4 regions of the Methylobacterium sp. PvP105 genome follow, and region 3 is predicted to be linked to each of the others. Evidence: predicted binding sites of a transcription regulator. Region 3 holds the regulator's gene; each other region holds the start of a gene.
The links. The regulator PhoB, encoded in region 3, activates phosphate uptake and scavenging genes when phosphate is short. The targets are predictions, from matches to a motif close to TGTCATNNANCTGTCAT.

Region 1 (7,588 bases), 1.6 Mb from region 3:
GCGGCTGTTCTGGCTCCAGGACGACGGCAAGCCCTACGGCGCCCTCGGCACCCTCGCCGAGAAGCAGGGCGGCCGCCTCGCCTTCGCGATGAACGCCGGGATGTACGACAAGGACCAGGCGCCGGTCGGCCTCTACGTCGAGGACGGGCACGAGCTGAAGCGCGTCTCCACGACCGACGGGCCGGGCAACTTCCACCTGAAGCCCAACGGCATCTTCTGGGTGAAGGGTGAGCGCGCCGGGGTGGTCGACACGGCCCGCTATCTGCGGGCGAAGATCCGGCCGGATTTCGCCACGCAGTCCGGGCCGATGCTGGTGATCGACGGCCAGATCCACCCGAAGATCGCCGCCGACGGGCCGAGCCAGAAGATCCGCAACGGCGTCGGCGTGCCCGGCGACGGGCATGTGGCGATCTTCGCGATCTCCGAGCGCCCGGTGACCTTCGGGGCCTTCGCGCGGCTGTTCCGCGACGATCTCGGCTGCCGCAACGCCCTGTTCCTCGACGGCTCGGTCTCCAGCCTCTACGCGCCGAATCTCGGCCGCTCGGACATCAGCCGGCCGCTCGGGCCTCTGGTCGGGGCTCTGCCGCGCTGAGGGGCGGTTCCGGGCTTGCGTGACTGCGGCGGGTTGGCCCTCGATCCCGATCCCGCGATCAGGCTGGCTCAGACGACGCCCGCACCGCCATCGCGGGCTCGCCCGCGGCCCTCGGAACGACGGTGCGGTCGGCCGGCGACGGAGCACCCGCCGCGGCTCGTCCGCCGCCGGCCGTTCCAGGCGCGGCGGCCGCCCTCAGCGCTGGCCGAAGGCCGTGTCCTTGAACAGGTCCTTGTACTCCCGCGGCTGCGAGCGCCAGTACTGCCTGGGCGCGCGCACCCGGGCGCCGAGCTCGGCCGCCGCGTGCCAGGGCCAGCGCGGATCGTACAGCATGGCGCGGGCGAGCGAGATCGCGTCCGCCTTGCCCTCCTGCAGGATCGTCTCCGCTTGGTGCGCCTCGGTGATCAGCCCCACCGCGATCGTGGTGAGGCCGGTCTCCGCCTTGATCCGCTCGGCGTAGGGCACTTGGTAGCCCGGCCCGAGCTTGATCGCCTGCTTCGGCGAGACGCCGCCCGTGGAGACGTGGAGCGCCGGCGACCCGGCCCGCTTGAGCGCCTGGGCCAGCTCGATGGTCTCGTCCAGGTCCCAGCCGTCCTCGACCCAGTCGGTGGCCGAGACCCGCAGCCAGACCGGGCTGCCGGCGGGCACGACATCGCGCACCGCGTCGTAGACCTCGAGGGGGAAGCGCATGCGGTTCGCGAGGCTGCCGCCGTACGCGTCCGTCCGCTTGTTGGCGATCGGCGACAGGAACTGGTGCAGCAGATAGCCGTGGGCGCCGTGCAGCTCCACCGCCTCGATGCCGAGGCGCACGGCCCGCTTGGCGGTGGCCACGAACGCGTCGCGGACGCGCTTCAGGTCGGCGGCGTCGAGGGCGTGGGGCGGGACCTCGCCCTCGCCGTGGGCGACCGCCGAGGGCGCCTCGGTGCGCCAGCCGTAGGCGTGCTCCGGCGGAATCTGCTGGCCGCCGGCCCAGGGCGCCTCGCTCGAGGCCTTGCGCCCGGCATGGGCGATCTGGATGCAGACCGGGATCGGCGCGTACTCGCGCACGGCGTCGAGCACCCGACCCAGCGCCCGCTCGCAGCCGTCGTTGTAGAGGCCGAGATCCCAGGCGGTGATCCGCGCCTCCGGAGAGACCGCGGTGGCCTCCAGGGTCAGCAGGCCCGCCCCCGACATGGCGAGCTGACCGAGGTGCATCATGTGCCAGTCGGTCGCCTCGCCGTCCCGCGCCGAGTACTGGCACATCGGCGCGACGAGGATACGGTTCTCGAGCGTGAGCGCGTCGAGCGTCAGCGGTTCGAACAGGCGAGCGGTCATCGGCAACTCCTGGTGGAAGGGCCACTCTGGCCCAGGACGGGCGCGGCGGCCAGTGCGGTGCGGCAGAGCACCTCTGCGGGCAGGCGATGCGGGAACTTGCGGATGTGACCGCCCGTTTCCTGGCCTGTCGCCGCATCGCGGCAATCGACGCGAACCGCCTGAGGGGGCGAGATCGCCCGAGGTCCAGATGATGCTCACCAAACTCGCCGTCCCGCTCGTCCTGGCCGCCGGCTGCGCCGCCCTCGCGGGCGCGGCGCAGGCCCAGCCGGCCGCCTTCGGCGGACCCAAGATGCTGATCCACGGCAATTACTGCGGGCCGGGCAACAACGCGCCCCTCCCGCCGATCGACGCCCTCGACGCGGCCTGCGCGCGTCACGACGCCTGCACGCCGGAGGGGGGATTGCCCTCGCAGGCCTGCAACCTGCGCCTCAAGCAGGAGGCGACGCTGATCTCGCGCGATCCAAGTCAGCCGGACGACGTCCGGTCCCTCGCCGGCCTCGTGGCCGCCACCGCGACTCTGATCCCGTCCGAGCCGAACGCGCGGCGTGTGCCGGCCTCGGTCACCACCGGTCCCGCCTCGGGTGCCTACGTGCCCGCCGTGACGCGGCCGGCGCCGACGGTCGATGTCGACCCCGACGACGACGGCGCCGACGCGGACTGAGGCGAGCCGCAGCCCTCGACGCTCCGTCGGCGCGGCCCGGCGGCCTACCGGGCCGCGCCGATCCCCCGGTCCTTCAGACTGTCTCCGATCTCGTCGAGGGCGGCCGCGTCGTCGATCGTCGCCGGCATCGTCCAGGGCTCGTGGTCCGCGATGCGCTTCATGGTCGCCCGCAGGATCTTGCCCGACCGGGTCTTGGGCAGCCGCGGCACGGTGAGCGCCAGCTTGAACGCCGCTACCGGGCCGATCTCGTCCCGCACCTTCGCGACGAGTTCCCGCTCGATCGTCTCGGTCGGCCGGGCGACGCCGGCCTTGAGCACCACGAACCCGCAAGGGACCTCGCCCTTCAGCGCGTCGCGGATGCCGATGACCGCGCACTCCGCCACGTCCGGGTGGCTCGCCAGCACCGCCTCCATGCCGCCGGTGGACAGGCGGTGGCCCGCGACGTTGATGATGTCGTCGGTCCGTCCCAGGACCGTGATGTAGCCGTCCCCGTCGATCACCCCGGCATCCGACGTGTCGTAGTAGCCCGGGAAGGTGGCGAGGTAGCTCGACCGCATCCGGTCGTCCGAGCCCCACAGGGTCGGGAGGCAGCCGGGCGGGAGCGGCAGGCGGATCGCGATGGTGCCCATGGTCCCCGCCGGAACCGGCCTGCCGCCCTCGTCCAGGACTTCGACCCGGTAGCCCGGCATCGGCACGCAGGTGCTGCCGTGCTTCACCGGCAGGAGGCCGAGGCCCATCGGGTTGCCGGCGATCGGCCAGCCGGTCTCGGTCTGCCACCAATGGTCGACGACCGGCCGGTCCAGCACGCGCTCGGCCCAGGCGACCGAGTCGGGATCGGCGCGCTCGCCCGCCAGGAACAGGCTGCGGAAGGCCGAGAGGTCGTACGCGGCGATCCGGGCGCCCTTCGAGTCCTCCTTCTTGATCGCCCGCAGCGCCGTCGGCGCGGTGAACAGGCAGACCACCCCGTACTCGGCGACCACCCGCCAGAAGGCGCCGGCATCGGGCGTGCCGACGGGTTTTCCCTCGTACAGCACCGTGGTGCAGCCGTGCAGGAGCGGCGCGTAGACGATGTAGGAGTGGCCCACCACCCAGCCGATGTCGGAGGCGCAGAAGTAAGTCTCACCGGGCTGGACGCCGTAGAGGTTCGGCATCGACCAAGCCAGGGCGACGAGGTAGCCGCCGGTGTCGCGGACGACGCCCTTCGGCTTCCCGGTCGTGCCGGAGGTGTAGAGGATGTAGAGCGGGTCGGTGGCGGCGACCGGCACGCAGTCCGCATGCCGCCCCGCCGCCCGGGCCGCCGCGACGGTCTCGGCCCAGTCGCGATCCCGTCCCGCGACGAGGGTCGCGGGCCCCTGCGGGCGCTGGAGGATCAGGCAGGCCTCCGGCTTGTGCCGCGAGGCCGCGATCGCCGCGTCGAGGAGCGGCTTGTAGGCGACCACGCGGTTCGGCTCGATCCCGCAGGAGGCGGCGAGCACCACCTTCGGCGCCGCGTCCTCGATCCGCACCGCCAGCTCCTTGGCGGCGAAGCCGCCGAACACCACCGAGTGGACCGCGCCGAGCCGCGCGCAGGCCAGCATGCCGAACAGGGCCTCGGGCACCATCGGCATGTACAGGATCACCCGGTCGCCCTTGCCGACGCCGAGATCGGCGAGCACGGCGGCCAGCACCGCCACCTCGTCGCGCAGGACCCGGTAGGTGATGCTGCGCTTGGTCCCGGTGACGGGCGAGTCGTAGCGGATCGCCACCTGATCCACCCGGGCGCCGTCGGCGTGACGGTCCACCGCGTTGTGGCAGGCGTTCAGGGTGCCGTCCGGGAACCATCGGCCGTAGGGGCCGGAATCCGGCGCGAAGGCCCGTTCCGGCGACCGCGCCCAGTCGAGGGCCCGCGCGGCGCCGAGCCAGAACGCCTCGGGGTCGCGGCGGGCCGATTCGTAGATCTCCGGGTAGCGGCCCGGCAGGCTGGCTCTCGTCATCGGTTCGGCGTTTCCTCACGGGCCGCTCTCCGGCGGCGGCCCGCAGAGTAGCCCATTCTCGGGCGCGCGGGAGTGGTCCCGGGCGAGAAGGCCGCGCCCGGCTGCGGCGCGAGGCCCGCCATGAGAAAACCGCCGCACCGGGGCGCCCGGTGCGGCGGTCGTCAGCTCGGATTCGCTATCGGATCGGACGTGTCAGGCGTCAGTGCAACGTGTCGTTGCCCGCCTGGAGCTTGTTGATCTCGTCCTTGAGGAGGAGTTTCCGTCGCTTCAGCTCGGCAATGTGGAGGTCGTTCGCCGAAGGTCTGTGGATCGCTTCCTGAATCTCGCGCTCGAGGGCTTCGTGCTTCCGGGCGAGTTGGTTCAGATGCGTCTGCAGCGACATGAGTCGAATCTCCTGTCATCGTTTCGACACACCGAGATTGGCACAGGATGTCGGACCTGTCGAAGCGTTTTCTGCTGCTAAGTCTGATGATTGCTTACCGCGCCGCCTTGTCCGGCGCCGGAGCGTGACGCATGCTCTCGGGCGACGAACGGTCTTCGGGTTCTCAGGTGACGATGGCGGACGAGGCGGGTGAGGGTGCGCAGTCGGATCTCCTGGGCGAGCTGGCGCGGCTGCGCGAGGAGCACCGGGATCTGGACAGCGCCATCGAGGCGCTGGAGCGCAGCGTCGCCGGGGACCAGCTCCAGATCCAGCGCCTGAAGAAGCGCAAGCTCACGCTGCGCGACCGCATCTTCCACATCGAGGACGCGCTCACGCCGGACATCATCGCCTGATGCCGGTGGACGCCCTCGGGCCCCGCCTTGCCGCCGGCCCGCACCGCCTGTAAGCGCCCTCTTTTGCCGGGATCAACGATGGCGTCGCCTCCTCCGGTCGCGATCATCATGGGCAGCCAGTCCGACTGGGCGACCATGCGTCATGCCGCCGAGACGCTCGACGCGCTCGGCGTGCCGTACGACGCGCGCATCGTGTCGGCCCACCGCACGCCGGACCGGCTCGTGGCCTTTGCCAAGGGCGCGGTCGCGGCCGGTCTCAAGGTCGTGATCGCGGGCGCGGGCGGCGCCGCGCACCTGCCCGGCATGGCGGCCGCGATGACCCGCCTGCCGGTCTTCGGCGTGCCGGTCGAATCGAAGGCCCTGTCTGGCCAGGACAGCCTGCTCTCCATCGTCCAGATGCCGGCCGGCATCCCGGTGGGGACCCTGGCGATCGGCCGGGCTGGGGCCGTCAACGCGGCCCTGCTCGCCGCGGCGGTCCTGGCGCTGACCGACCCGGGCTTGGCGGAGCGCCTGGAGGCGTGGCGCGCGGCCCAGAGCGCCTCGGTGGCCGAACGGCCGGTGACGGAAGAGAACGCGTGACGGACAAGATCCTCGGCCCCGGCTTCACCCTCGGCATCGTCGGCGGGGGCCAGCTCGGGCGCATGATCGCGCTCGCGGCGGCCGATTACGGCCTCAAGGCGCATGTCTACGCGCCCGACGCGGACAGCCCCGCCTTCGACGTGGCCGCCCGGACCACCTGCGCGGCCTACGACGACGCCGCGGCGCTGGCGGATTTCGCCCGCAGCGTCGACGTCGTGACCTACGAGTTCGAGAACATCCCGCACGCCACCGCCGACGTGCTGGCCCGGCACGCCGCCCTGCACCCGAACGCGCGGGCGCTCTCGACCACGCAGGACCGCCTCTCCGAGAAGGAGTTCATCAACGGCCTGGGCATCCCGACGGCGCCGTTCCGGGCGGTGGACACCCCCGACGACCTCGACCGGGCGATCGAGGTGATCGGCCTGCCGGCCGTGCTCAAGACCCGCCGCTTCGGCTACGACGGCAAGGGGCAGCGCATGCTCCGCGAGCGGGCCGAGGGCGACCGCAACGCCCTGTTCGCCGAGTTCGGCGGCGCGCCGCTGATCCTGGAGGGCTTCGTGCCGTTCGAGCGCGAGGTCTCGGTGGTCGGCGCGCGCGGGCGCGACGGCAGCTTCGCGGCCTACGACCTCTGCGAGAACGAACACCGCGACCACATCCTGGCGCTGACCCGGGTGCCGGCGCCCGGCGTGTCCGCCGAGACGGGCCGCGCCGCCGTCGAGATCGCCCGGCGGATCGCCGACGCCCTCGACTACGTCGGCGTGCTGGCCGTCGAGATGTTCCTCGTCCGCGAGGACGGGGCTGAGCGGCTCGTGGTCAACGAGATCGCGCCCCGGGTCCACAATTCCGGCCACTGGACCAGCGAGGGGGCGCTGACCTCGCAGTTCGCCCAGCACGTCCGGGCCGTCTGCGGCTGGCCGCTGGGCGATCCGGGCCGGGTCGGCGGCCTCCCCGTCGAGATGCGCAACCTGATCGGCGCCCAGGCCGACGACTGGCACGCCCTGCTGGCCGAGCCCGGCGCCCACCTGCACCTCTACGGCAAGGGCGAAGCGCGCCCCGGCCGCAAGATGGGTCACGTCACCCGCCTCGGGGCCGGCCCGACCGGTTCCTGAGGCTTCGAAGGCACACAAGCGCCGCCGCATGACCGCCGGAGGGCCGTCCGCGGCCCCGCGCGACGGTCGAGCCATACCTTCGCCACATCCCGCCGCTTCCACGGAACCGTGGTCGGTTCCGAATGCTGTCGATCGCGTCCGCCCGCACTGCCTCGGTCCCGCCGGGACCGGGCGGGGGCCGGGGCACGACGCGGCGCTTCTTAAGCCGGCCTTCACCGTGATGCGCGACGGTGCCCCGACTTCGGGTGTGCCCGGCGCAGGGCGCGGGCTCTTGGACTGTGAGGGGCGGGGCGGGCACGCGCGGAGCGGGCGACGCCTCGGGGAGAGTGGGGCGATGAACGTACGCATCCGGCTGGGACGGAAGACGGCACTGATCGGCGCGGCCTTGGTCTCGGCCGCCGGCCTCGCGGGCTGCGAGACCGTCGGCAGCGCGGCCGGCCCGCGGCAATACGCGGTCTTGGAGAAGGACACGACCGGCGCCACGAACGTCAACATCGCGTCCCTGACCGAGGTGGTGCAGCGCAACCCGAACGACGCGGCGGCCTACAACACCCGCGGCGCCGCCTACGCCCGCGCCGGCCAGTTC
Region 2 (7,588 bases), 1.6 Mb from region 3:
CGCGCGGCAGGCCCGGCAGCAGGCGAGCGGCACGTCGCAGGCGGTCTTGAGCGCCGCCTGGATCCTCTCCGCGCGGGCCGACTTCTCGTCGTCGGTGTTCTTGGGCATCCCGTAAGCGCCCATCACGGCGTCGAAGGCCTGGACGTCCTCGCCGATCATGCCGGTCAGCACGACCCGCAGGCCCTCGGACTTGGCCAGGACGTCCTTCAGCTCGGCCTCGACCTCGACGTACTTCTTCTTGCCGATGGTGAGGTTGCAGACCATCGACACCAGGGCCGCGCCCATGGCGCCGGAGATCGCCGCCGCGCCGCCGCCCCCGGGGGTCGGGGCGGCGCTCGCCAGCTCCGTCAGGAACGTCTCGATGCTGTCGCTCTCGGGGCGATGCGTCTCGGTCACCGGCGCCTCCTCAAGCCATCGTCTTGGCGAGGGCGTAGATCTCCTCGGCGTCGAGCACCTTGTCGGTGCTCTCGAAGAGCTGGCCGACGCAGGCCCGGTGGAGCTTGAGCTTCAGCCCGCCGATGCCGAGCGCGCCGAAGGCCTGCTTGCCGTTGCGGTCCTTGCCCTTGTCCATCACGTCGATGCCGCCGATGCCCGTCGGAGGCTGGGCGTTGTAGTCGGCGACGAACTCGATGGACGATTCCTGCGCCCAGGCGGATTCGGGCAGCAGCTCGACGCCGATCGCGCCGGCCGTGAACACGAGGTTGGTGCCCTTCACCAGGGCGACGCGGGAGGCCTCGTCGGGGGTCGCGGCGGCCTTCACGTTGACCTTGAAGCGCTTGTTGATCTGGTCCGCGGCGGCCTGGGTCTTGTCGAGGGCGCGGCCCGCGATGGTGACCTCGGCGCCCTCGCCGGCGAGCAGGGCGGCCGAGCGCATGCCGACCGGGCCGGTGCCCGCCAGCACGACGGCCTTCTTGCCCTGGAGCGAGCCGGCGGCCTTGGCCACCAGCGCGACGCCCGCGGCGGCCGTGGTGTTGGAGCCGTTGGAATCGAGCATCACCGAGACCCGGAACGGGCCGAAGAAGCGCTTCTTGACGGCGGTGAACAGTTCCTCGCCGGCCGCCATGCTGCCGCCGCCGACGAAGATCGCCGTCGACTTCTTCTCGGAACCGCCGCGGGTGTAGATCGTGCCGTCCACGAGCGCGCCGACATTGTCGGGATTCACGCCGCCGTAGCCGGTGATGTGGTCCGCGCCGCCGTCGTAGCCGACGACCGTGTCGAACACGTTCGGCACGGCATCGGTGTCGAACAGGAACAGCAGCTTCTTGGTCATTCTCTACCTCGGCCCAGGGTGGGCATCATCGACGTGAACACTCCACCCCGTCATTCCGGGTCCGCGAGGCGGGACCCGGAATCGAGACGCTCAGGTGGTTCTCTGCCGACACCGTCGGCGACACTGGGTTCCGAGCCCGCCCGCGGCGCCCCGGAATGATGGCGCGCTGCGCGCCGCCCTCAGCTCTCGACCACGTTCTGCGGCTTGCCCGCCACGAACGCCTCGACGTTGTCGACGAGTTGGTCGGCCAGGATCTGCATCGCCTCCTTGCTCGCCCAGGCGACGTGCGGCGTGACGATCAGGTTCGGCAGGTCGGCCTCGCACAGGATGTTGCCGTCCTTGGGCGGCTCCTGCGCCACCACGTCGAAGCCGGCGCCCGCGATGGTGCCGTCCCTGAGCGCTTCGAGCAGAGCCGCCTCGTCCACCAGCCCGCCCCGGGCCGTGTTGATGAGGATGGCGCTCTTCTTCATCTTCTTGAGCTCGGCGGCGCCGATCATCCCCTTGGTGTCCGGGGTCAGCGGCACGTGCAGCGTGATCACGTCGGACTGGGTGAGGATCGTCTCGAAATCCACGAGCCCGTCCTGCGGGAACACGTCGTAGGCGATGACCTTCATGCCGAGCGCCTCGGCGCGCTTGGCGATCGACTTGCCCAGCGCCCCGTAGCCGACGATGCCGAGGGTCGAGCCGGCGATGTCGTAGATCGGGTAATCGAAGTAGCAGAACTGCTTGGACTTCGCCCAGTCGCCGCGCCGCACCGAGTTGGCGTAGGGCACGATCGCCCGCCGCAGGGCGAACATCAGCCCGACCACGTGCTCCGGCACGGTGTTGAACGCGTAGTTGCGGATGTTGACGACCGTGACCCCCTGGGCCTTGGCCTGGGCCTTGTCGACCACGTCGGTGCCGGTGGCGGCGACCGCGATCAGCTTCAGGTCGGGGAGCTGCTTCAGCGTCTCGGCCCGCATCGGAACCTTGTTGATCAGCGCGATCTCCGCCCCCTGGAGCCGCGAGACGATCTCTTCCGGCGTCCAGGTCGACTCGTGCTCGACGTATTCGTGGGGGAAGTTGAACGGTCGGACCCTGGCATCGAGGGACTCACGATCCAGGAACACGATCTTCTTGGTCATAGGACCCCTCTCGAACGACGGGCGGTTTCCTCGATAGTCTTGTTCTTACTTGCGCGTCGGGGCGGGCCCGGCAACCCGGTCCCGCCCCGATCGCGTGCGCAGTTCACGCCTTATGCAGCGGATTCTCGCGCAGGTAGCTGGAGGCGGCGGCGACGCCCGAGCCCGGCGTGACCTTGATGCCGCAATCGAGCATGGCCATCTCGGCGCCCGCGATGGCGCCCAGCAGCGACAGCTCGTTCAGGTCGCCGAGGTGGCCGATGCGGAACACCTTGCCGGCGACTTTCGACAGGCCGGCACCGAGCGACAGGTTGTAGCGCTCGTAGGCGTGGGTGATCACCTTGGCGGCGTCGGCACCCTCCGGCACCACGATCGCCGTGACCGTGTCGGAGTTCCACTTGGGCTCCTTGGCGCAGGGCTTGAGGCCCCAGGCCGCCACGGCCTGACGGGTCGCCTCGGCGAGCACGTGATGGCGGTGGTAGACGTTCTCCAGCCCCTCCTCCTTCACGATCGCCAGCGCCTCGCGCAGGCCGTAGAGCAGCGGCAGGACGGGGGTGTAGGGGAAGTAGCCGGTGGCGTTGGCGGCCAGCTGGTCCTTCCAGGCGAAGTAGGCGTGGCCGAGCCGGTCGTTGCGGCCGGTGCCGCCCTCGGCGATCTTGAGCGCCTTCGGGCTGATGCAGATCAGGCCGAGGCCGGCCGGGAGCATGAAGCCCTTCTGCGAGCCCGCGATGGCGCAGTCGACGCCCCACTCGTCCATCTTGAACGGCAGCGAGCCGATCGACGAGATGCCGTCCACGAACAGCAGCGCCGGGTGGCCGGCGGCGTCGATCGCCTTGCGCACCGCGCCGATGTCGCTGGTGACGCCCGTGGCGGTCTCGTTGTGGACGACCATCACGGCCTTGATGGCGTGGTCCTTGTCGGCGCGCAGCGCCTCCTCGATCTTCTGCGGGTCGGCGCCCGCGCCCCACTCCTCCTCCTGGACGATCACGTCGAGGCCGAGGCGCTGGGCCATGTCGACCCAGAGGTGGCTGAACTGGCCGTAGCGGGCGGTGAGCACCTTGTCGCCGCGGCAGAGGGTGTTGGACAGGGCCGATTCCCAGATGCCGGTGCCCGAGGACGGGAACAGGATGACCGTCCCGTTGGTCGAGCCGAACACCATCTTGGAGTCCTGCAGCAGTGGCTTCACCAGCTCGGGGAAGCTCGGCGACCGGTGATCCTCCGACGGCACGTGCATGGCGCGCAGGACGCGCTCCGGGATGTTGGTGGGGCCCGGGATGAAGAGGTGGTTGCGACCGGGGCGCCGGGTTGCGGCCATGATGTTTCCTCCGAAAAGTCCATTGCGCGCGGGCGTGAACCCGCGCCGGGTTGTCCAAGCGTCCTCAGGGAGTCGGTCCGGCGCCGTCGAAAGCGGCTCGCGCCGCACCCCCTCGAACGCCATCCTCTGCCGTGATCGGGGGGTCTCCGCGGAGCGGCAGGCGGCCTCACGCCGCTCGCGTCGCGGCGCGCCCCCGCGCGCCGGTCGCCTCCGAATTGCCGTCCCGTCCAACGGCTCCAGGGCCGTCCTCGCCGCCTTCCTGTCAAGGTCCGGCCGTGCTCGTGCCGAGCGGCCGGTTCTTGGTATTATGAGGCGGTGAAGCTCGAAAGGAAAACCGGAAAAACTTCCGGAACTTGCCAAAAAAATTTTTTGTGCGACGCAACGAAGTCGAGCTCCGGTTGAGAGGCTTCGCGGCACCGCACACCGAAGTCTTTCCGCCCCGTCCGAACCCGCGTCATCAAACTGAGATCGGATCGCGCTCTGGATCCCGGCACCGTACAGCCGCCGGGAGAGGGTGCCGTGGCCGAGGTTGAGGAGATGCCGGTCCGCGTGCGGACGCTGTTCCTGTCCGACCTGCATCTCGGCACGCGCGGCTGCCAGGCCGGCCTGCTGCTGTCGTTCCTGAAGGACTACGACGCCGACACGATCTACCTCGTCGGCGACATCGTGGACGGCTGGCAGCTGCGCTCGGGCTGGTACTGGCCGCAGGAGCACAACGACGTCGTGCAGAAGCTCCTGCGCAAGGTCCGCAAGGGCGCGCGGATCGTCTACCTGCCGGGTAACCACGACGAGTTCCTGCGCGACTACGTGGGCACGAGCTTCGGCGGCATCGAGCTGGCCGAGACCGCGATCCACGAGGCGGCCGACGGCAAGCGCTACCTCGTCATCCACGGCGACCAGTTCGACATGGTCGTGCGCCACTCGCCGTGGCTCGCCCATCTGGGCGACGGCGCCTACACGCTGGCGCTCTCGCTCAACACGCTGATCAACAAGGTGCGGCGGCGTCTCGGCCTGTCCTACTGGTCGCTCTCCGCCTGGGCGAAGCTGCGCGTCAAGAACGCCGTGAGCTTCATCGGCCGCTTCGAGACGATCCTGGCCGAGGAGGCGCGCCGCCAGGGCGCCGACGGGGTGATCTGCGGCCACATCCACCACGCGGCCGACCGGCCGATCGGCGACCTGCGCTACCTCAACACCGGCGACTGGGTGGAATCCTGCACGGGGCTCGTGGAGCACTACGACGGCCGCATCGAGGTGCTGCACTACCCGAGCCTCCTGCGGGCGCGGGCGGCCGAGATCGTGCCGCAGACCCTGCCGGGCCGGCGCGCGGTGGCGTGAGGGCGCCGCCGTGAAGCTCCTGATCGCCAGCGACGCGTGGCACCCCCAGGTGAACGGCGTCGTGCGCTCCCTCGAGCAGATGGTCCGCCGCGCGCCGGAGCACGGCTTCGCCACGGCCCTGCTGTCGGTGGCGGATTTCCGCTCGCTGCCGCTGCCGGGCTACCCCGAGATCCGCCTCGCCTATGCCGGGCGCGAGCGGGTGGCGGCGCGCTGGCGGGCCGAGCGGCCGAGCCACGTGCACATCGCCACGGAGGGGCCGGTGGGCCTCGCGGCGCGCCGGCACTGCCTCGCGCACGGCCTGCCCTTCACGACGAGCTACCACACGCGCTTCCCGGAATACCTCGCCGCCCGCGCCCCGGTGCCGGAGGCGTGGTCCTACGCGTATCTGCGCCGGTTCCACGGCGCCGCCCGGGGGACGATGGTCAGCACCGCCTCGCTCCAGGGCGAGCTCGCGGCGCGGGGCTTCGGCCGCCTGATGCGCTGGACTCGGGGCGTGGACACGGAGCGGTTCCGGCCGGCCGAGCCCGGGACGCCCGCGCCGGCGGAACTCGCCGGCCTGCCGGGGCCGCTGTTCCTCTACGTCGGGCGGCTGGCGGTGGAGAAGAACGTCGCGGCCTTCCTGAGCCTCGATCTGCCCGGCACGAAAGTGGTGGTCGGCGACGGGCCGGACCGCGCGCGGCTGCAGGCGCTCGCGCCGGAGGCCCGCTTCCTCGGCACCCGCACCGGCGCGGACCTCTCGGCCGTCTACGCGGCCTGCGACGTCTTCGTCTTCCCGAGCCTCACCGACACGTTCGGCATCGTGCTCCTGGAGGCGCTGGCCAGCGGCCTCCCGGTGGCGGCCTTCCCGGTGCCGGGCCCCAACGACGTCGTCGGCGGCACCCGGGTCGGGGTGCTCGACCCGGATCTGCGGGTCGCCGCGCTGGCGGCTTTGCGCCTGTCGCGCGCCGAGTGCCGGGCCGAGGCGCTGCGCTGCGGCTGGAACGTGAGCGCCCGGCAGTTCTTCGGCAACATCGTCGAGGCGCATGGCGGTGCCCGGAGCACCCGGGACGCCGCCTGACGCGTGACGGCGCCCGCGCGGGATGGCAGGACGGCGCGATGCCGTCCGCCAAATCGTTCGCCAAGCCGCACGCCAAGCCGCACGCCGGACCGCCCACTGGATCGACCGCCGGACCGCGCGCGTCCGTCAGGACCCGGTCCCCGGGCGCTGGCCCGTTCGATCCCGCCCGGGCCGCCGCGTATCCGGCGGCGATCGGCTGCGACGAGGTCGGGCGCGGCGCGCTCTGCGGACCGGTGGTGGTGGCCGCGGTCTGGTTCGATCCGACGGCGATCCCGCCCGACCTGCTCGCGGCCCTCGACGACAGCAAGCGCGTTCCCGAGCCGGTGCGGGAGCGGCTGGCGCCCCTGATCCGCGCCCACGCGCGGGTCGCGGTAGCGGCGGGATCGCGCGCCCTGATCGACCGGATCAACATCCGCGGCGCGACCCTCGACGCCATGGCGCGGGCGGTGGCGCGGCTCGGCCTCGCCGCGCCCGTGCTGGTCGACGGGCGCGACGCCCTGCCGGGCCTGCCCGGCCGCGCCGTGATCGGCGGCGACCACCTCGTGCCGCAGATCGCCGCCGCCTCGATCGTCGCCAAGGTGCTCCGGGACCAGCTGATGCGGCGCCTCGCCCGGCGCCATCCCGGCTACGGCTGGGAGCGGAACGTCGGCTACGGGACGGCCGTCCACCGCGCCGGCCTGACGCAGCTCGGGCGCAGCGCGCATCACCGGCTCAGCTTCACCCGCGGGTTCGACTGAGCCGGGCAAGACGGGTCACGCGGCCCGGACGCCCGCCAGGAAGCGGTGGACCTCCGCGGCGAGTTCCTCCGACTGACGCGTGAGCGCGGTGGCGGCCGTGAGCACGTGGTCGGCCGCGCGCCCGGTCTGGTCGGCCGCCTGCGCCACCCCGGCGATGTTGCCGGTCACCTCCTGCGTGCCAACACTGGCCTGGGCGACGTTGCGGACGATCTCCCGCGTGGCCGCCCCCTGCTGCTCCACCGCGGCCGCGATGGCGGCGGCCACGGTGTCGATCTCGCCGATCCGGCCGGTGATCGTGCCGATCGCCCGCACCGCCTGACCGGTCACGGTCCGGATCTCGCCGATCTGCCGGCCGATCTCGTCGGTGGCGCGGCCGGTCTGAGCGGCCAGCTCCTTGACCTCGGTGGCGACCACCGCGAAGCCGCGCCCGGCCTGACCGGCCCGCGCCGCCTCGATCGTGGCGTTGAGCGCGAGCAGGTTCGTCTGAGCGGCGATGCCGGCGATCAGTTCGACGACGGCGTCGACCCGGGCGACGGACGCGTTGAGCGCCGCCACCAGGGCGGCCGTCTGGTCGGCCTCGCCGACCGCGATCCGGGCCAGTTCGGACGAGCCCTGGACCTGCCGGCCGATCTCCTGGACGGAGGTGCCGAGCTCCTCCACCGCGGCGGCGGCGGTCCTGACGCCGGCAGAGGCCTCCTCGGCGGCGGCGGCCACGGTATCGGACTGGCTGGCGGTCTCCTGGGCGGTCGTGGT
Region 3 (7,588 bases):
CCGGCGTGTTGTCCGGCCATGAGCCAGACGTCGCTCCACGATCCGCCCGCGGACCCGATCGCCGAGGGCGCCCGCGCCCGGGCGTGGGGCCGTCCCAAGGATGCCTGCCCCTATCCGGCCGATTCGCCCGCGCGCCGAGCGTGGATCGAGGGCTACGACGGCGCGCCCGCGGATCGCGCGCCGGACCTGCCGGTCACGAACGGCTGATCAGCGCGCGGTGCGCAGCCGGCCCGGCCGATCCGGCTCGTCCGCGGTCTCGGCCGGCGCCCCCGCCGTGTCCACCTGTGACACGGGCGCGCCGAGCGCCGCCATCAGCGCGCGCAGGCCGTCGATCCACTCCTCGAGTTCGGCGAGCGAGTCGAAACCGTCGCGGCGGACCACCGTGTCGGGCTCGATCGTCACGACGGCGTCGAAGCGGCCGTCGGGTCTGTCGCTGATCCGGTAGTAAACGCGGCGGGGCATGTCTGAGTAATAAGCGAAAATCCGCGGCGTGATAAGATTGCTAACGATTTTTAAGCACCGCAACCGACCTCCGACCGACTCTTTGTCGTGAGAACAGGGTGTTGCGACGCGGGAGCGGCGGGCGCTAGGCTCCGCGGATGACCGAGACCCGCACGTCCCGACCGCGTCAGCGCTTCCAGAGCTTCGACGACCCGAGCCACCGGAAGGGCGCCGAGCGGATCGAGGCGCTGCGGGCGGCCCTGCGCGCGACCGGGCTCGACGGCTTCGTCGTGCCGCGGGCCGACGAGCACCAGTCCGAATACGTTCCCGCCGACGCCGAACGGCTCGCCTGGCTCACCGGCTTCACCGGCTCGGCCGGGACGGCCGTGATCCTGATGGAGTCGGCGGCGCTGGTCGTCGACGGGCGCTACACCCTGCAGGCGCCCGAGCAGGTCGATACCGGCCTCGTCACGGTGGTACCGCTCGCCGAAACGACGCCGGAGGCCTGGATCGGCGCCAACCTGCGGCGCGATCAGGTGCTCGGCTACGATCCGTGGCTGCACACGCCGGACGGTCTGGCGCGCCTGGAGCGGGCCGTGACCCGCGCCGGCGGCGCGGTGCGGGCGGTGCCGAACCTCGTCGACGCGGTCTGGGCCGGGCGGCCGCGGCCGCCGGCCGGACCGGTGGTGGTCCACCCGGACGCGCTGTGCGGCGAGGCGTCCGCCGACAAGCTCGGCCGGATCCGGGCGGCGCTCGCCGAGGGCGGCTGCGACGCCCTGGTGATCTCCGACCCGCACAATCTCGCCTGGGCCTTCAACCTGCGCGGGGCCGACGTCGGCCACACGCCCCTGGCGCTGGGCTACGCGATCCTTCCGCGCGAGGGGCCGGCCCGGCTGTTCCTCGTCTCGCCGAACGTCGATCCGGCCCTGCGGGCCGCGCTCGCGCCGGTCGCCGAGATCCTGCCGCGGGCGGACCTGGACGACGGGTTGGCGTCCCTGGCGGGCGTGCGCGTCCGCCTCGACGCGTCGACCGGCGCCGTCGCCCTGAAGGAGAAGATCGAGGCCGCCGGCGGCACGGCCGATGTCGGCAAGGACCCGATCACCGGCATGAAGGCGGTCAAGAACGCCGCCGAGATCGCGGGCGCCCGCGCCGCCCATGTCCGGGACGGGGCGAGCGTCGTGCGCTTCCTCGCCTGGCTCGACGGGGCGGCCGCGGCCGGCGGCCTCACCGAGATCGCCGCCGTCGAGGCCCTGGAGGATTTCCGGGCCGCGGGCGGCGACCTGCGCGAGGTCTCCTTCCCCACCATCTCGGGATCCGGACCGAACGGGGCGATCGTCCACTACCGGGTGAGCCGCGCCACCGACCGGACGGTCCGGCCGGGCGAGCTGTTCCTGATCGATTCCGGGGCGCAGTACCCGGACGGGACCACCGACATCACCCGCACGGTCGCGGTCGGCGCGCCGAGCCCCGAGATGCGCGACCGCTTCACGCGCGTGCTGAAGGGGCACGTCGCCATCGCGCGGGCGGTGTTCCCGGTCGGCACGACCGGCGCCCAGATCGACGCCTTCGCGCGGGCGCCGCTCTGGCAGGCCGGTCTCGACTTCGACCACGGCACCGGTCACGGCGTCGGCGCCTTCCTGTCGGTGCACGAGGGGCCGCAGCGGATCGCCAAGACCGGCACGGTGGCGCTGGAGCCCGGCATGATCCTGTCGAACGAGCCGGGCTACTACGCCCGCGGCGCCTACGGCATCCGGATCGAGAACCTCGTCCTGGTCGAGTCCCGCGCGATCGCGGGCGGCGAGCGCCCGATGCTCGGCTTCGAGACGCTGACGCTCGCCCCCTACGACCGCCGGCTGATCCGGCCGGACCTGCTCGAACCCGGGGAGCGGGCCTGGATCGACGCCTACCATGCCCGGGTGCGCGAGACCCTGGCGCCCGGGCTCGACACCGCCGCGCGCGACTGGCTGGAGCGGGCGACGGCGCCGCTGGAGGGGTGAGCCGGCCGCACGGGACCCCGCACGGGACCCCGGACGGGACCCCGGACGCGGTCCATGGTAAGACCCGGCGCCACGGAAACGCCCGCGCCGGGCGAGAGACGCCGCGCGTGAAACCGCGACCGCCCCGCGCGCGAAGGGACAGCATGATCCGCCGCCTCGCCATCCTGATCCTGGCCCTCGCCGCGAGCCTCTCGGCCGCCGCGGCGCAGGGGTTTCCGCAGGGCTTCCGCACGCCCGCGGACCTCGTGCGCGCGAGCCTCGTGGCCGAGCCCGCCGCGGTCGCCGGCGCGCAGCCCTTCACGCTGGCCGTGCGGATGCAGATCAAGCCCGGCTGGCACGTCTACTGGCGCAATCCGGGCGATTCCGGCCTGCCCCCGGAGGTGACCTGGACCCTGCCGGCCGGCTTCAACGCCGGCGCGATCCGGTGGCCGGCGCCGGAGCGCATCCCGATCGCGACCCTCATGAATTACGGCTACGAGGGCGAGGTCACGCTCCTCGTGCCGGTGACGCCGCCGCCGAGCCTCGACCCGGCGGACCCGGTGCGGATCCAGGCGAAACTGACCTATCTCGTCTGCGAGACCGAGTGCGTGCCCGGCTCGGCCGACCTCGCCCTGACCCTGCCCGTGGGCAAGGCCGAGCCGGACCCGGCCAGCGCCGCGCTGTTCGCGCGCGCGCGCGCCGCGCTGCCCGTGCCGGCGCTCTGGCCCCTGCGCCTGTCGAGCCAGGGCGACACCCTGCGCCTCGATTTCGCCGCGACCGGTCTCAAGCCCGAGGCGCTCCGCAACGCCGCGTACTTCCCCTACGCCGAGACCGCGATCGACAACGCCGCCGCCCAGGTGATGACCGTCGACGAGACCGGCCTGCACCTGACCCTCGCGCGGAGCAGCCCGACCGATCCGGTGCCCACCGCGCTGCCCGGCGTCCTGACGGTCGACGAGGTCGACGCCGCCGGGACCCGCCGGCTCGCCTTCGCGTACGGGGACGAGCCGGTGCTCCCGGCCGCCGCGGCGCAGGCCCCGACCGCGCCGAACCCGGCCTCGACCGCGCCGGCAACCTCCGACTTCGACGCGCTGACCCTCGCGACCGCCGCGGCCTTCGCCTTCCTCGGCGGCCTGATCCTCAACCTGATGCCCTGCGTCTTCCCGGTCCTGTCGATCAAGGTCCTGAGCCTCGTGCGGCACGCGGGCGAGGGGCCGGCCCGGCTGCGGCTCCACGGCCTCGCCTACACGGCCGGCGTCCTGGCGAGCTTCCTGGCGCTCGCCGCCGCGCTGATCGGCCTGAAGAGCGGCGGGGCCGCGATCGGCTGGGGGTTCCAGCTCCAATCGCCCGCCGTGGTCGCGGGGCTCGCCTACCTGCTGTTCGCGATGGGCCTGAGCCTCTCCGGCGCGGTCCATGTCGGCGGGCGGCTCGCCGGCCTCGGCGACGGCCTCACCCGGCGCGCCGGCCTGAGCGGCTCGTTCTTCACGGGCGTGCTCGCCACCCTGGTGGCGACGCCCTGCACGGCGCCGTTCATGGGCTCGGCGGTGGGCTTCGCGCTGACCCAGAGCGCCGGCGTGGCGCTCGCCGTCTTCGCCAGCCTCGGCCTCGGCCTCGCCCTGCCCTTCCTGCTCCTGACCCTCTGGCCGCCGGCCCTGCGGGCACTGCCGCGGCCGGGCGCCTGGATGGAGACCCTCAAGCAGGTGCTGGCCTTCCCGGTCTACGCCACCGTCGCGTGGCTGATCTGGGTGCTGGCGCAGCAGGTCGACCCGCGCGGGCAGCTGGCGGCGCTGATCGGCCTCGTGCTCGTGGGCTTCGCCGCCTGGGCCTGGGAGCACGGCCGCGCCGCCGCGCCGCGGACGGGTCGGATCGCGCAGGCCGCCGCGGCGCTGGCGCTGATCGCGGTCGCCTCCCTCGCCGTCACCCTGCCCCGGAGCAGCGCCGCGCCGGCGGCGCAGGCCGCCGCCGACGGGGTCGAGCCGTTCACGCAGGCGCGCCTCGACGCCCTTCTCGACGCGCACCGCCCCGTCTTCGTCGACATGACCGCCGCCTGGTGCATCACCTGCGCGGTCAACGAGGCGACCTCGCTCAACACCAGGGCGGTGCGGTCCGCGATGGCCGAGCGCGGCGTGACCTACATGAAGGGCGACTGGACCAACCAGAACCCCGAGATCACCCGCCTCCTGGAGAAGCACGGGCGCAGCGGCGTCCCGCTCTACCTGCTCTACACCGGGACGGGGGAGCCCCAGGTGCTCCCGCAGATCCTGACCGAGGGGACGGTCCTGGCGGCGCTGGAGGCGGTGCCGGCCGCCGCGGGACGGAGCGCGGCGCTGGCGCGCTGAACCCGTCCGCGGTCCCCGGCGCCTGAGCAGAGACGGCGCGCCGGAGCGATCTGTCGCTCCGACGCGCCTTGGGGCCGCCTCAGGCCTCGAGCGAGAAGGTCTCGTCGAAGGCGTAGCCCGAGCCGCGGACCGTGCGGATCGGGTCGGCCTGGCGCGGGCCGTTCAGCGCCTTGCGCAGCCGCCCGACATGCACGTCCACCGTGCGCTCGTCGATGTAGACGTCGTGGCCCCAGACCCCGTCGAGGAGCTGCTCGCGGGAGAAGACCCGGCCCGGCGCCAGCATCAGGAATTCCAGCAGCCGGAACTCTGTCGGGCCCAGATGCAGCTCCTCGCCGCCGCGACGGACGCGGTGGCCGGTGCGGTCGAGCTCCAAATCGCCCGCCGCCAGCCGGTCCGAGACGTGGGCGGGCTTGGCCCGGCGCAGCAGCGCGCGGATCCGGGCGAGCAGTTCCGGCACCGAGAACGGCTTGACGATGTAGTCGTCGGCGCCCGTGCCGAGACCGCGGACGCGGTCGCCCTCCTCGCCCCGGGCGGTGAGCATGATCACCGGCAGGCGCTCGGTCTCCCGGCGCGCCCGGATCCGGCGGCACAGCTCGATCCCGGAGAGGCCGGGCAGCATCCAGTCGAGCAGGACGAGGTCCGGGATCCGCTCCGCCAGGAGCAGCTCGGCGTCGTCGCCGCGCGCCGCCGAATCCACCAGGAAGCCCTCGGCCTCCAGGTTGTAGCGCAGCAGCGTGGTCAGCGCCTCCTCGTCCTCGACGATCAGGACTTGCATGCTCACGTTCGACGACTCGTTCTACCGGCGGTCCCGCGGATGGTGCAGGAGGCGCCGCCCGGCCTCAACCTGCACGGTTACTGGCCCCGGCCATGCCCGCAGGAAGGCCGGGGTCGGGGGCTCACGGCGCCTGGAGTCCGTCCACCGTCGCGTAGTTCGACGCGTCGTTCTTCGGCCGGTCGCCCGCCAGGGTCTCGCCCGTGGCGAGGTAGTGGATCGTCTCGGCGATGTTGGTGGTGTGGTCGCCGATGCGCTCGACGTTCTTGGCGCAGAACAGCAGGTGCGTGCAGAACGAGATGTTGCGCGGGTCCTCCATCATGTAGGTCAGGAGCTCGCGGAACAGGGAATTGTACAGGGCGTCGATCTCACCGTCGCGCTCCCAGACGTCGTGGGCCGCCTGGACGTCGCGGCTCGCGTAGGCGTCGAGCACGTCCTTGAGCTGGCCCTCGGCGAGGTCGCTCATGTGGCGCACGCCGAGCACGATCTTCTGGGCCGGAGCCTGGTCGGAGATCGCCACCACGCGCTTGGCGACGTTCTTGGCGAGGTCGCCGATCCGCTCGAGATCGCCGGAGACGCGGATCGCCGAGATGGTCTCGCGCAGGTCGATCGCCAGCGGCTGGCGCCGGGCGATCAGCAGCACGGCGCGCTCCTCGATGTCCCGCTGCAGCGCGTCGAGGCGCTTGTCGGCGAGGATCACCGCCTGGGCGAGCGTGTCGTCCCGGCGCACGAGGGCATCGGTCGCCTCCGCGGTCATCTTCTCGGCGACGCCGCCCATCTCCGAGATCGAGCGACGCAGGTTCTCCAAGTCGGTGTCGTAGGAGGTGACGATATGGCCGGGCATGGCGGATCCTTCGATGGGGTCCCGGGGACGGCCCTCCGGGAGGTTTGCGGATCCGCCGACGCGCCGGAGACGCGAGCGGCGGTCCCGGGACCGGAGCGGCCCGGCAGACTAGCCGAAGCGGCCGGTGATGTAGTCCTGCGTGCGGCGCTCCGTCGGATTCATGAACATCCGGTTGGTCGGACCGAACTCGACGAGCTGCCCCAGATACATGAAGGCGGTGAACTGCGAGATGCGCGCCGCCTGCTGCATGTTGTGGGTGACGATCACGATGGTGAACTCGTCGCGCAGCTGCTCGATCAGCTCCTCGATGCGGCCGGTGGAGATCGGGTCGAGGGCCGAGGTCGGCTCGTCGAACAGGATCACCTCCGGACGCTGCGCCACCGTCCGGGCGATGCACAGGCGCTGCTGCTGGCCGCCCGACAGGCCGGTCCCCGGCTGCCGGAGCTTGTCCTTCACCTCGTCCCAGAGGGCGGCCTTGCGCAGCGATTCCTCGATCCGGCCGTCAAGCTCGGATTTCGGCAGCTTCTCGTAGAGGCGCAGGCCGAAGGCCACGTTGTCGTAGATCGACATCGGGAACGGCGTCGGCTTCTGGAACACCATGCCGATGCGCGAGCGCAGCTCGTTCAGGTCGACGGAGGGGCTGAGGATGTTCTCGCCGTCGAGCAGGATCTCGCCCTCCGCGCGCTGCTCCGGGTAGAGGCTGTAGATCCGGTTGAAGCAGCGCAGCAGGGTGGACTTGCCGCAGCCGGAGGGGCCGATCAGCGCCGTCACCTGCCGGTCGTGGAAGTTGAGGTTGACGTCCTTCAGCCCGTGGAAGCTGCCGTAGTAGAAGTTCAGGTCCTTGACGGCGATCCGCACGGGGCCGCCCTCTTCGGCGCGGTTGCGGTTCAGCTCGACCGTCGGGATCGCGGAGGCGGCGTTCATCGTCGTGTCCTCGAAAGGGGGCTCAGCGCGAGGCCTGCGGCTTGATCACGAGGCGCGCGATGATCGACAGCGCCAGGATGGTCGCGGTGATCAGGAGCGCGCCCGCCCAGGCGAGGCCCTGCCAGTTCGGGTAGGGCGAGAGGGCGAACTGGTAGATCATCACCGGCAGGTTCGCGACGCCGCCCATCAGGTTGGCCGAGAACCAGGAATTGTTGTTGAGCGCGGTGAACAGCAGCGGCGCGGTCTCGCCGGCGATGCGGGCGAGCGCCAGGATGATGCCGGTGACGATGCC
Region 4 (7,588 bases), 2.1 Mb from region 3:
GCCGGGCGCAGCTCGCCCGGGATTGAGCCGCGCGGATCAGGCCGTCTTCATGAAGCGGATCACGCTCTCCGACAGGCTCGTCGAGTGGCCGGCGAGGCTCTCGGCGATGCCCTGGACCGTCTGCGCCAGCTGACCGGTGGCGTTGGCGGCCTCGGAAACGCCGCCGATATTGCCCGCCATCTCGTGGGTCGAGACCGCCTGCTCCTCGACGGCGCTCGCCATCGCCAGGGTAAGCTTGGACAGTTCGTCCACCGCCGCGGTGATCATCTCGATGGCGCCCACGGCGTCGCCGGTGGCGCTCTGGATCGCCGAGACCTGCTGGGTGATCTCGCCGGTCGCCTTGGCCGTCTGCTCGGCGAGTGCCTTCACCTCGGAGGCGACGACCGCGAAGCCGCGTCCGGCGGCGCCGGCCCGGGCCGCCTCGATCGTGGCGTTCAGCGCCAGCAGGTTGGTCTGGTCGGCGATCGACTTGATCATGCTCACCACCGCGTCGACCTTGCGGGCGTTCTCGGCGAGCTGGCGCATGGTCGCGTCGGTCGTCCCCGCCTGGGCGGCGATCTGCTGCGCGCGCTCCGAGACCCGCCCGACCTGGCCGGAAATTTCCTGGATCGCGCCGTTCATCTGCTCGGAGCTCGACGCGACCGACGAGGCCTTGTGGCGCGCGGATTCGGCTGACTGCATCAGGCCCTCGGCCGAGCTCTGCATCTCCTGGATGGCGGAGCCGACGGCCTCCACGACGCGCTTGACGTCGGTCTCCATGTTCACCTGCGCGGTGACCACCGCCCAGGTCAGCATCGGGCCGAGGTACTGCCCCTTCTCGTCGTTCACCGCCGTGACCCGCAGGTTGAGGGTCTCTGGCCCGACCCTGATCTTGGTGCTGTGCGGCAGCCGGCTCGCGTCCGCCAGCATGGTGCGCTGGTGGCTCGGGTTCTTGTGGAAGATATCGAAGGAGCGGCCGAGCATGTCGTCGACTCTGACCGGCAGGTGCTGGTCGATCGTGCCGAGCGTCTTGCGCGACGTGGCGTTCATGTAGTCGATCTTGAAGTTGTCCTTCAGGTCGGCCGTCATGACGGCCACCGGTACGTTGTCGATCATCGTCAGGAGCCGATTGATCTCCTTCTTCTTCGCGGAGATGTCCGCGGCGAACTTTACGACCTTGATCGGCTTGCCCCGCGCGTCGAGGACGGGATTGTACGTCGCCTCGAGCCAGACCGAGTCGCCCTCCTTGTCGAGGCGCAGGAACTCGCCCGTGACGTACTGACCGTCCTTGAGCTTGTCCCAGAACGCGGCGTACTCCGCGGTCTCGGCATAGCTCTTGTCCACGAAGATGCGGTGATGCCGGCTCTGGACGTCGCTGAGGCTGTACTTCATCAGCCGCAGGAAGTTCTGGTTCGCGTGGAGGACGGTCCCGTCCATCGAGAATTCGATGATCGCGAGTGAGCGGTCCAGGGCGTCGATCTTGGCCTGGGCCTCGTTGAAGACAGTACGATTGAACATGGTCCCGCTCGCGTTCCCCCGCGCCGGGTCTAGCGCCGCATCGTTAATGAATTGCTTATTTCGGAATTCGTTCAGGTTAAGCGCGGGCGAAGATCGAACGAATGCTTGCGACGCCGTGTCCGCTCTGTGCTCGTGTCCGGACCGGCGCCGCCCTCGGCGGCTGAGATGCGATGTGGTGTTTCCAATGCTATAATTTTTCGGTCAATATTAGAACCAGCCCCGCATGCGGAAGTATATGATCGGCGCGACCGCGCTCAAGAGGATCAGGCCGAGCGCGTAGGGATATCCGAGAGCCCAATCCAGCTCGGGCATGTGCTTGAAGTTCATGCCGTAGATCGACGCGATCAGCGTCGGCGGGACGCCGACCACCGAGACTACGGTGAGGACCCGGAAGACGTTGTTCTGCTCGATCGTGATGAGGCCGAGGGCGGCGTCGAGCAGGAACTGGACGTTCTCGGCGAGCCGCGTCTCGAACTCGTCGAGGGACTCGATGTCCCGCTTGATCGTCTCGAAGCGGGAATCCTCCGGCAGGCCGAGGCCGTCGCAGGCCGCGGCGACGAACGGGATGATCCGTTCGAGGCCGAGCAGGCTCGACCGGATCTTTCCCAGAACCTTCCCGCGGTTGCTGATGCCGCGCAGAATCCGGCGCAGGGCGAGATCGCGGCGCCGGGGCGGGGGGCGCTCCAGGCGCCGCCGCTCTGCGCCGCGGACGTCGAAGTCGAAGATGCGGGTGGAGAGCGTGTCGAGCTCGGATCCCATGTCTTCCAGGGCGTCGGCGAGGCTGTCGACCAGCTCTTCCAGGACGACGAGGAAGATCTCGCTGGGTGTCGTGCTGCCGTCGCCGTCCGCGATGCGCTTCGCGGAGGTCTCGAAGGCGCGCAGCTCGTGGAAGCGGATCGTGACGAGGTGATCCTTGGTCAGCAGGAAGCCCAGCGGCTTCAGCTGCGACGCGCTCTGCTCGAAGGTGATCATCGGCGTCGAGAGCGAGAGCCCGCCCTTCACCCGGCGCAGGCGGCTCGACGTCTCCACTTCCGAGAGCGCCGCCCGGGACGGCACGCGCAGACCGGTCGCGGCCTCGACCGCCGCGGCCTCTTCCGGCGTGGGATCGTTCAGGTCGAGCCACACGGTGTCGCGCGCGACCGGCCTGCCGGGTTGCAGCGCCACCGGGCCTTCGGGTCCGTGCAGGCTCAGCATGAGAGCGCGTTATCCATGAGGGGGAAAGGAGCCGCCGGCGCGTCATCGCACCGTCGCGCGGGGGTGCGACAGCCTTGACTCGGAACCCGCCCGCGCCTATCTCGCGGCCGTCTTTGGCACTCGCCGAGACAGAGTGCTAACAGTCGAGTTCGCGAGCGGTCCCGCCGGCCGCATCAACGCCAACTCCAGACCTGAAGCAAGAGGGCAGCTCATGAAGTTCCGTCCGCTGCACGACCGCGTGGTCGTCCGTCGCATCGAGAGCGAAGAGAAGACCAAGGGCGGCATCATCATCCCGGACACCGCCAAGGAGAAGCCGCAGGAGGGCGAAGTCGTCGCCGTCGGCCCCGGCGCCCGCGACGAGCAGGGCCGCGTCAACGCGCTCGACGTGAAGGCCGGCGACCGCGTCCTGTTCGGCAAGTGGTCCGGCACCGAGGTCAAGATCGACGGTCAGGACCTCCTGATCATGAAGGAATCCGACATCATGGGAGTCGTCGCCCTCTGATCGGATCACCCGTCATCGCCCTTTGAGGCCGTCCCGGCCTTGGGGTTCAACCAGTAGCTAAGAGGCACACAATGGCAGCGAAAGACGTTCGTTTCTCCGCCGACGCCCGCGATAAGATGCTGCGCGGCGTCGACATCCTCGCGGATGCGGTGAAGGTGACGCTGGGCCCGAAGGGCCGCAACGTCGTGATCGAGAAGAGCTTCGGCGCCCCGCGCATCACCAAGGACGGTGTGACGGTCGCCAAGGAGATCGAGCTCGCCGACAAGTTCGAGAACATGGGCGCCCAGATGGTGCGCGAAGTGGCCTCGAAGACCAACGACATCGCGGGTGACGGCACCACCACCGCGACCGTGCTGGCCCAGGCCATCGTCCGCGAGGGCGCCAAGTACGTCGCCGCCGGCATCAACCCGATGGACCTGAAGCGCGGCATCGACCTCGCCACCCAGGCCGCCGTCAAGGACATCATCGCGCGCGCCAAGAAGGTCTCGACCTCCGACGAGGTCGCCCAGGTCGGCACGATCTCCGCCAACGGCGACAAGGAGATCGGCGAGATGATCGCCCACGCCATGCAGAAGGTGGGCAACGAGGGCGTGATCACGGTCGAGGAGGCCAAGACGGCCGAGACCGAGCTCGACGTCGTCGAGGGCATGCAGTTCGACCGCGGCTACCTCTCCCCGTACTTCATCACGAACGCGGAGAAGATGGTCGCCGAGCTCGAGGACCCCTACATCCTCATCCACGAGAAGAAGCTCTCCTCGCTCCAGGCCATGCTGCCGGTGCTCGAGGCCGTTGTTCAGACCGGCAAGCCGCTCCTGATCATTGCCGAGGACATCGAGGGCGAGGCGCTCGCCACGCTCGTCGTCAACAAGCTCCGCGGCGGCCTCAAGGTCGCGGCCGTCAAGGCGCCGGGCTTCGGTGATCGCCGCAAGGCGATGCTCGAGGACATCGCGATCCTGACCAAGGGCCAGATGATCGCCGAGGATCTCGGCATCAAGCTCGAGAACGTGACGCTCCCCATGCTCGGCCGCGCCAAGCGCGTGCGTATCGAGAAGGAGAACACCACGATCATCGACGGCGTCGGCGAGAAGTCCGACATCGAGGGCCGCATCTCGCAGATCAAGGCGCAGATCGAGGAGACCACCTCGGACTACGACCGTGAGAAGCTGCAGGAGCGTCTGGCCAAGCTCGCGGGCGGCGTCGCGGTGATCCGCGTCGGCGGCGCGACCGAGGTCGAGGTGAAGGAGAAGAAGGACCGCGTCGACGACGCCCTCAACGCCACCCGCGCGGCGGTCGAGGAAGGCATCGTCCCCGGCGGCGGCACCGCGCTGCTGCGCGCCAAGAAGGCGGTCGCCGAGCTGAAGTCCGACATCCCGGACGTCCAGGCCGGCATCAAGATCGTCCTCAAGGCTCTCGAGGCCCCGCTCCGCCAGATCGCCCAGAACGCGGGCGTGGAAGGCTCGATCGTGGTCGGCAAGATCACCGACAACACCTCCTCGGAGACCTTCGGCTTCAACGCCCAGACCGAAGAGTACGTCGACATGATCCAGGCCGGCATCGTCGACCCGGCCAAGGTGGTGCGCACCGCTCTGCAGGACGCGGCTTCGGTCGCCGGCCTGCTGGTCACCACCGAGGCGATGGTCGCCGACGCGCCGAAGAAGGACAGCCCCGCTCCGGCCATGCCGGGCGGCGGCATGGGCGGCATGGACTTCTAAGTCCGCGCCACCGCGCATGACGGGGGAAAGGGGTCGCCGAGAGGCGGCCCCTTTTCTTTTGATGGCGGCACGCCCCAGCGGCGCGCGAGGCGCAGTCCGGTCAGCCTCATCGGCCGTGACGCGGCGAAGCCCGCGCCACGAGGCGCGCCCGCACAGTAGCGATCAAGGATTGCCGGACGCGGCCGGTCGCCCGGACCGGAATATCGAAGTTCAGGCTGTGGTCGATCAGGTCTCGGATCCCGTCCTGATCGAGGCCTTCGCCGCCGACCTCGATGAACTCCAGGATCCAGGCATGGATCGCCGCGTGATCCGATGGATCGGGATCCGCAGCGAGAATGAGCCGGCCACCGTGTATCCAGTCATCGCGGAGGGCAGCCGAATCCTCGGCGGATGAAGTCATGACCTGACCTCGCGGTCGCGCTCGACGCCGCCGCTCCATCCTCGCGTCCGGGCAGTACTCGGGGCGCCGATCACGCTTGGCGGAGGCTCGACGCGGGCGAGGACGCCGCGTCCGCGGCGAGATCGTGCCTGCTCCTGCCGCGGCATCGCGCGGAGGTCGAGGGAGGGTGCAGCAGCGCGGATCGCGTCCGCGCAGCGGGCTCGCCGACCGTGTCGGATCCGGGGAACCGAGGCCCGGCGCCGCCCCGCGGCGGGTCGGGCGGCCGGCCCAAACGAGAAACGGGACGGCTCGCGCCGTCCCGTTCAGGGGCCTACCTATCGGCCAAGGAAGATCGAAGCCAGTCGCTGGAGCAGGCCCCGCGGTGCGGGCGGAGGCTCGCTCTGCCCAGGACCGTCCCCGATCTAAGCGTTGGCGGCGAAGGGGTGCTGCGCGGAGTTGCGCTGCTCGGTGACCGTCGAGGCCTTCGGCTCGCCGTTGACGGCGCGCTGGATCGACAGCTTGGTGGCCTCGTAGTTGTACTTCTGGATCTTGGCGTCGTCGGCCGCCTCCCAGTGGATGAACACGCCGACCAGGATGTACAGGTCGTCGGCCTCGTCCGCCGGGATGATGCCCTCGGCCACCGCGTCCTGCACAGCCTTGGCAACGCCGTGCTGGGCCGGGCCGAACATCTGGACGGCCTGACGGGCGTCGTTGATGGTGACCTTGTTGAACATCAGGGTGTTCGGCTTGCACGGCAGGTTCGGCGCGATGACCGCGAGCAGGCTGGTGAAGCCGTGCTTGTTGTTCACGAGGCCGTTGCAGAAGGCCGTCTCGGCCGGCGAACCGCGCGGTCCGATGATGAGGTCGATGTGGGCGACCTCGTTGCCGTCGCCGACGAGGGCCTCGCCGACCTGAACCTTGGTGATCTTCGCCATTCGGTGTCTCTCCCTGGATTCCGAAATAGAGCCGCGCGCCGGGCGGTGCCGCGGCCGGGAAGCCATCCTTGTTATCGGCGCCCGACCATGCCGGCCGAGCCGGATGGGCCGAGCCGGTTGGGCCGGACAGCGCGGCGGACCCTACAGCGGGGCCCTGCGGCTCACAACCCGCACAAGGCTCTGACACGGAGGAATTTCCATCCGTCCGGCGCTATGAACACCGGATCGTGCACGCGGCTCAGGCCAGCCGGGCACCGGCGCCCGCGAGCGCGTCCCAGAACAGCGTCGCGACGGTGAAATCCGCGCTCGTACCGGGATTGATCGACCGCCCTTTCAGCGACGCGTCGAGGGCCAGCAGCGCGTCCACCGGCCGCGCGGCGAGGTCGATCCCGGCGAGCGTCGCTTCTACCTCCCGGCGGACGCCCTCGGCCGCGGCCGCGCCGTGCTTGCGGGCGACGTGGCTGTCCGGGACGGTGCGCAGGAAGGCGAGGTGGATCGCAGTCGTGCACCAAGTCGGGTCGAGCCCGGCGGTGCGGGCCTCGCGCAGGGCCGCGAGCCCGATCGCCGGCACGTCCGCGAAACCCGTGACGTAGGCGCGGGCGATCCGGTCCCGGTCGGCGGCCTCCGCCATGGCGTCTCGCAGCGATCCGGGCGCCGGTTCGGCAACGTCGTGCCGGGCGGCCTCGCCGAGGCCGCCCGGATTGGCGCGCCGGATGCCCGCGAAGACGGCCTCCGCATCCGCGCCGTCCAGGGTGTCGAGCACCGAGGCGACGGTCCGCCCACGCTCGGCCGCGACCGCGAGCGGCGCGCAGAGCAGCAGGATGCCGAGATTGGTGTTCTGGCCCACCGCCGCCATGGTGGCGGCGACGCCGTCGCGGACCCGCGTCCCGACGCCCGCGCCCGCCCTGGCCAGGGGCCGCGCCGAGAGGTCGGCACTCGTGACGAAATCCGCCAGCACCATGCGGTGGCCGGGCGCGTAGGCGTGGACGTTGCCGGGCTTGAGGGCGTCGAGCTCCGCGAGGCAGGCCGCTCGGTACAGCGTGCCGATCAGGGCCGAGTCGAGGCCGATCTCGCTCATGCCACCACGAGCCGAGGACGGCTGGCACCGCGGGCCGCGGCGAGGAAGCCGCGCACCACCGCGGCGGCGATGTCGGTCTCGCACACGGTCTGCAGGCCCGACCAGGCCGGCATCGAGTTGACCTCGAGGACCGAGAACCCGCCCTCCCCGTCCTCAACGAGGTCGACGCCGGAATAGTCGACGCCGACCGCGGCCGCCGCCGCCTCGGCCAGCTCGGCGGCGCCGCGCGGCATCGCCCAGGGGAGCGGCCGGCCGCCCCGGTGGACGTTGGTGATCCAGCCGTCGCCCTCG

Region 1: J3A75_RS09275 (YdcH family protein) is a predicted target of PhoB. The motif match lies at 4,936-4,952, and genes of this name have one in related genera.
Region 2: J3A75_RS24755 (UDP-2,3-diacylglucosamine diphosphatase) is a predicted target of PhoB. The motif match lies at 4,159-4,175, and genes of this name have one in related genera.
Region 4: J3A75_RS06610 (CorA family divalent cation transporter) is a predicted target of PhoB. The motif match lies at 2,732-2,748, and genes of this name have one in related genera.

Annotation. Positions count from the first base shown of each region.
Region 1 covers NZ_JAGIPA010000001.1:1,932,304-1,939,891, reverse strand. Annotated here, with positions in the region: gene J3A75_RS09295 (phosphodiester glycosidase family protein) at 1-592, shown strand, start outside; gene J3A75_RS09290 (NADH:flavin oxidoreductase/NADH oxidase) at 788-1,906, opposite strand; gene J3A75_RS09285 (hypothetical protein) at 2,094-2,567, shown strand; gene J3A75_RS09280 (propionyl-CoA synthetase) at 2,612-4,540, opposite strand; gene J3A75_RS09275 (YdcH family protein) at 4,740-4,922, opposite strand; gene J3A75_RS09270 (YdcH family protein) at 5,054-5,314, shown strand; gene purE (5-(carboxyamino)imidazole ribonucleotide mutase) at 5,393-5,893, shown strand; gene J3A75_RS09260 (5-(carboxyamino)imidazole ribonucleotide synthase) at 5,890-7,002, shown strand; gene J3A75_RS09255 (tetratricopeptide repeat protein) at 7,337-7,588, shown strand, end outside.
Region 2 covers NZ_JAGIPA010000001.1:5,067,091-5,074,678, forward strand. Annotated here, with positions in the region: gene fchA (methenyltetrahydrofolate cyclohydrolase) at 1-396, opposite strand, end outside; gene J3A75_RS24740 (NADP-dependent methylenetetrahydromethanopterin/methylenetetrahydrofolate dehydrogenase) at 407-1,270, opposite strand; gene J3A75_RS24745 (D-2-hydroxyacid dehydrogenase) at 1,450-2,394, opposite strand; gene J3A75_RS24750 (aminotransferase class V-fold PLP-dependent enzyme) at 2,498-3,706, opposite strand; gene J3A75_RS24755 (UDP-2,3-diacylglucosamine diphosphatase) at 4,226-5,041, shown strand; gene J3A75_RS24760 (glycosyltransferase family 1 protein) at 5,052-6,098, shown strand; gene J3A75_RS24765 (ribonuclease HII) at 6,137-6,835, shown strand; gene J3A75_RS24770 (methyl-accepting chemotaxis protein) at 6,851-7,588, opposite strand, start outside.
Region 3 covers NZ_JAGIPA010000001.1:3,504,036-3,511,623, forward strand. Annotated here, with positions in the region: gene J3A75_RS17165 (Rmf/CrpP family protein) at 19-207, shown strand; gene J3A75_RS17170 (hypothetical protein) at 208-462, opposite strand; gene J3A75_RS17175 (aminopeptidase P family protein) at 600-2,438, shown strand; gene J3A75_RS17180 (protein-disulfide reductase DsbD family protein) at 2,582-4,756, shown strand; gene phoB (phosphate regulon transcriptional regulator PhoB) at 4,836-5,531, opposite strand; gene phoU (phosphate signaling complex protein PhoU) at 5,653-6,372, opposite strand; gene pstB (phosphate ABC transporter ATP-binding protein PstB) at 6,481-7,296, opposite strand; gene pstA (phosphate ABC transporter permease PstA) at 7,319-7,588, opposite strand, start outside.
Region 4 covers NZ_JAGIPA010000001.1:1,380,156-1,387,743, reverse strand. Annotated here, with positions in the region: gene pdeM (ligase-associated DNA damage response endonuclease PdeM) at 1-26, shown strand, start outside; gene J3A75_RS06615 (methyl-accepting chemotaxis protein) at 37-1,497, opposite strand; gene J3A75_RS06610 (CorA family divalent cation transporter) at 1,705-2,691, opposite strand; gene groES (co-chaperone GroES) at 2,903-3,193, shown strand; gene groL (chaperonin GroEL) at 3,265-4,905, shown strand; gene J3A75_RS06595 (hypothetical protein) at 5,075-5,299, shown strand; gene fae (5,6,7,8-tetrahydromethanopterin hydro-lyase) at 5,707-6,219, opposite strand; gene J3A75_RS06585 (triphosphoribosyl-dephospho-CoA synthase) at 6,458-7,297, opposite strand; gene J3A75_RS06580 (RimK family alpha-L-glutamate ligase) at 7,294-7,588, opposite strand, start outside.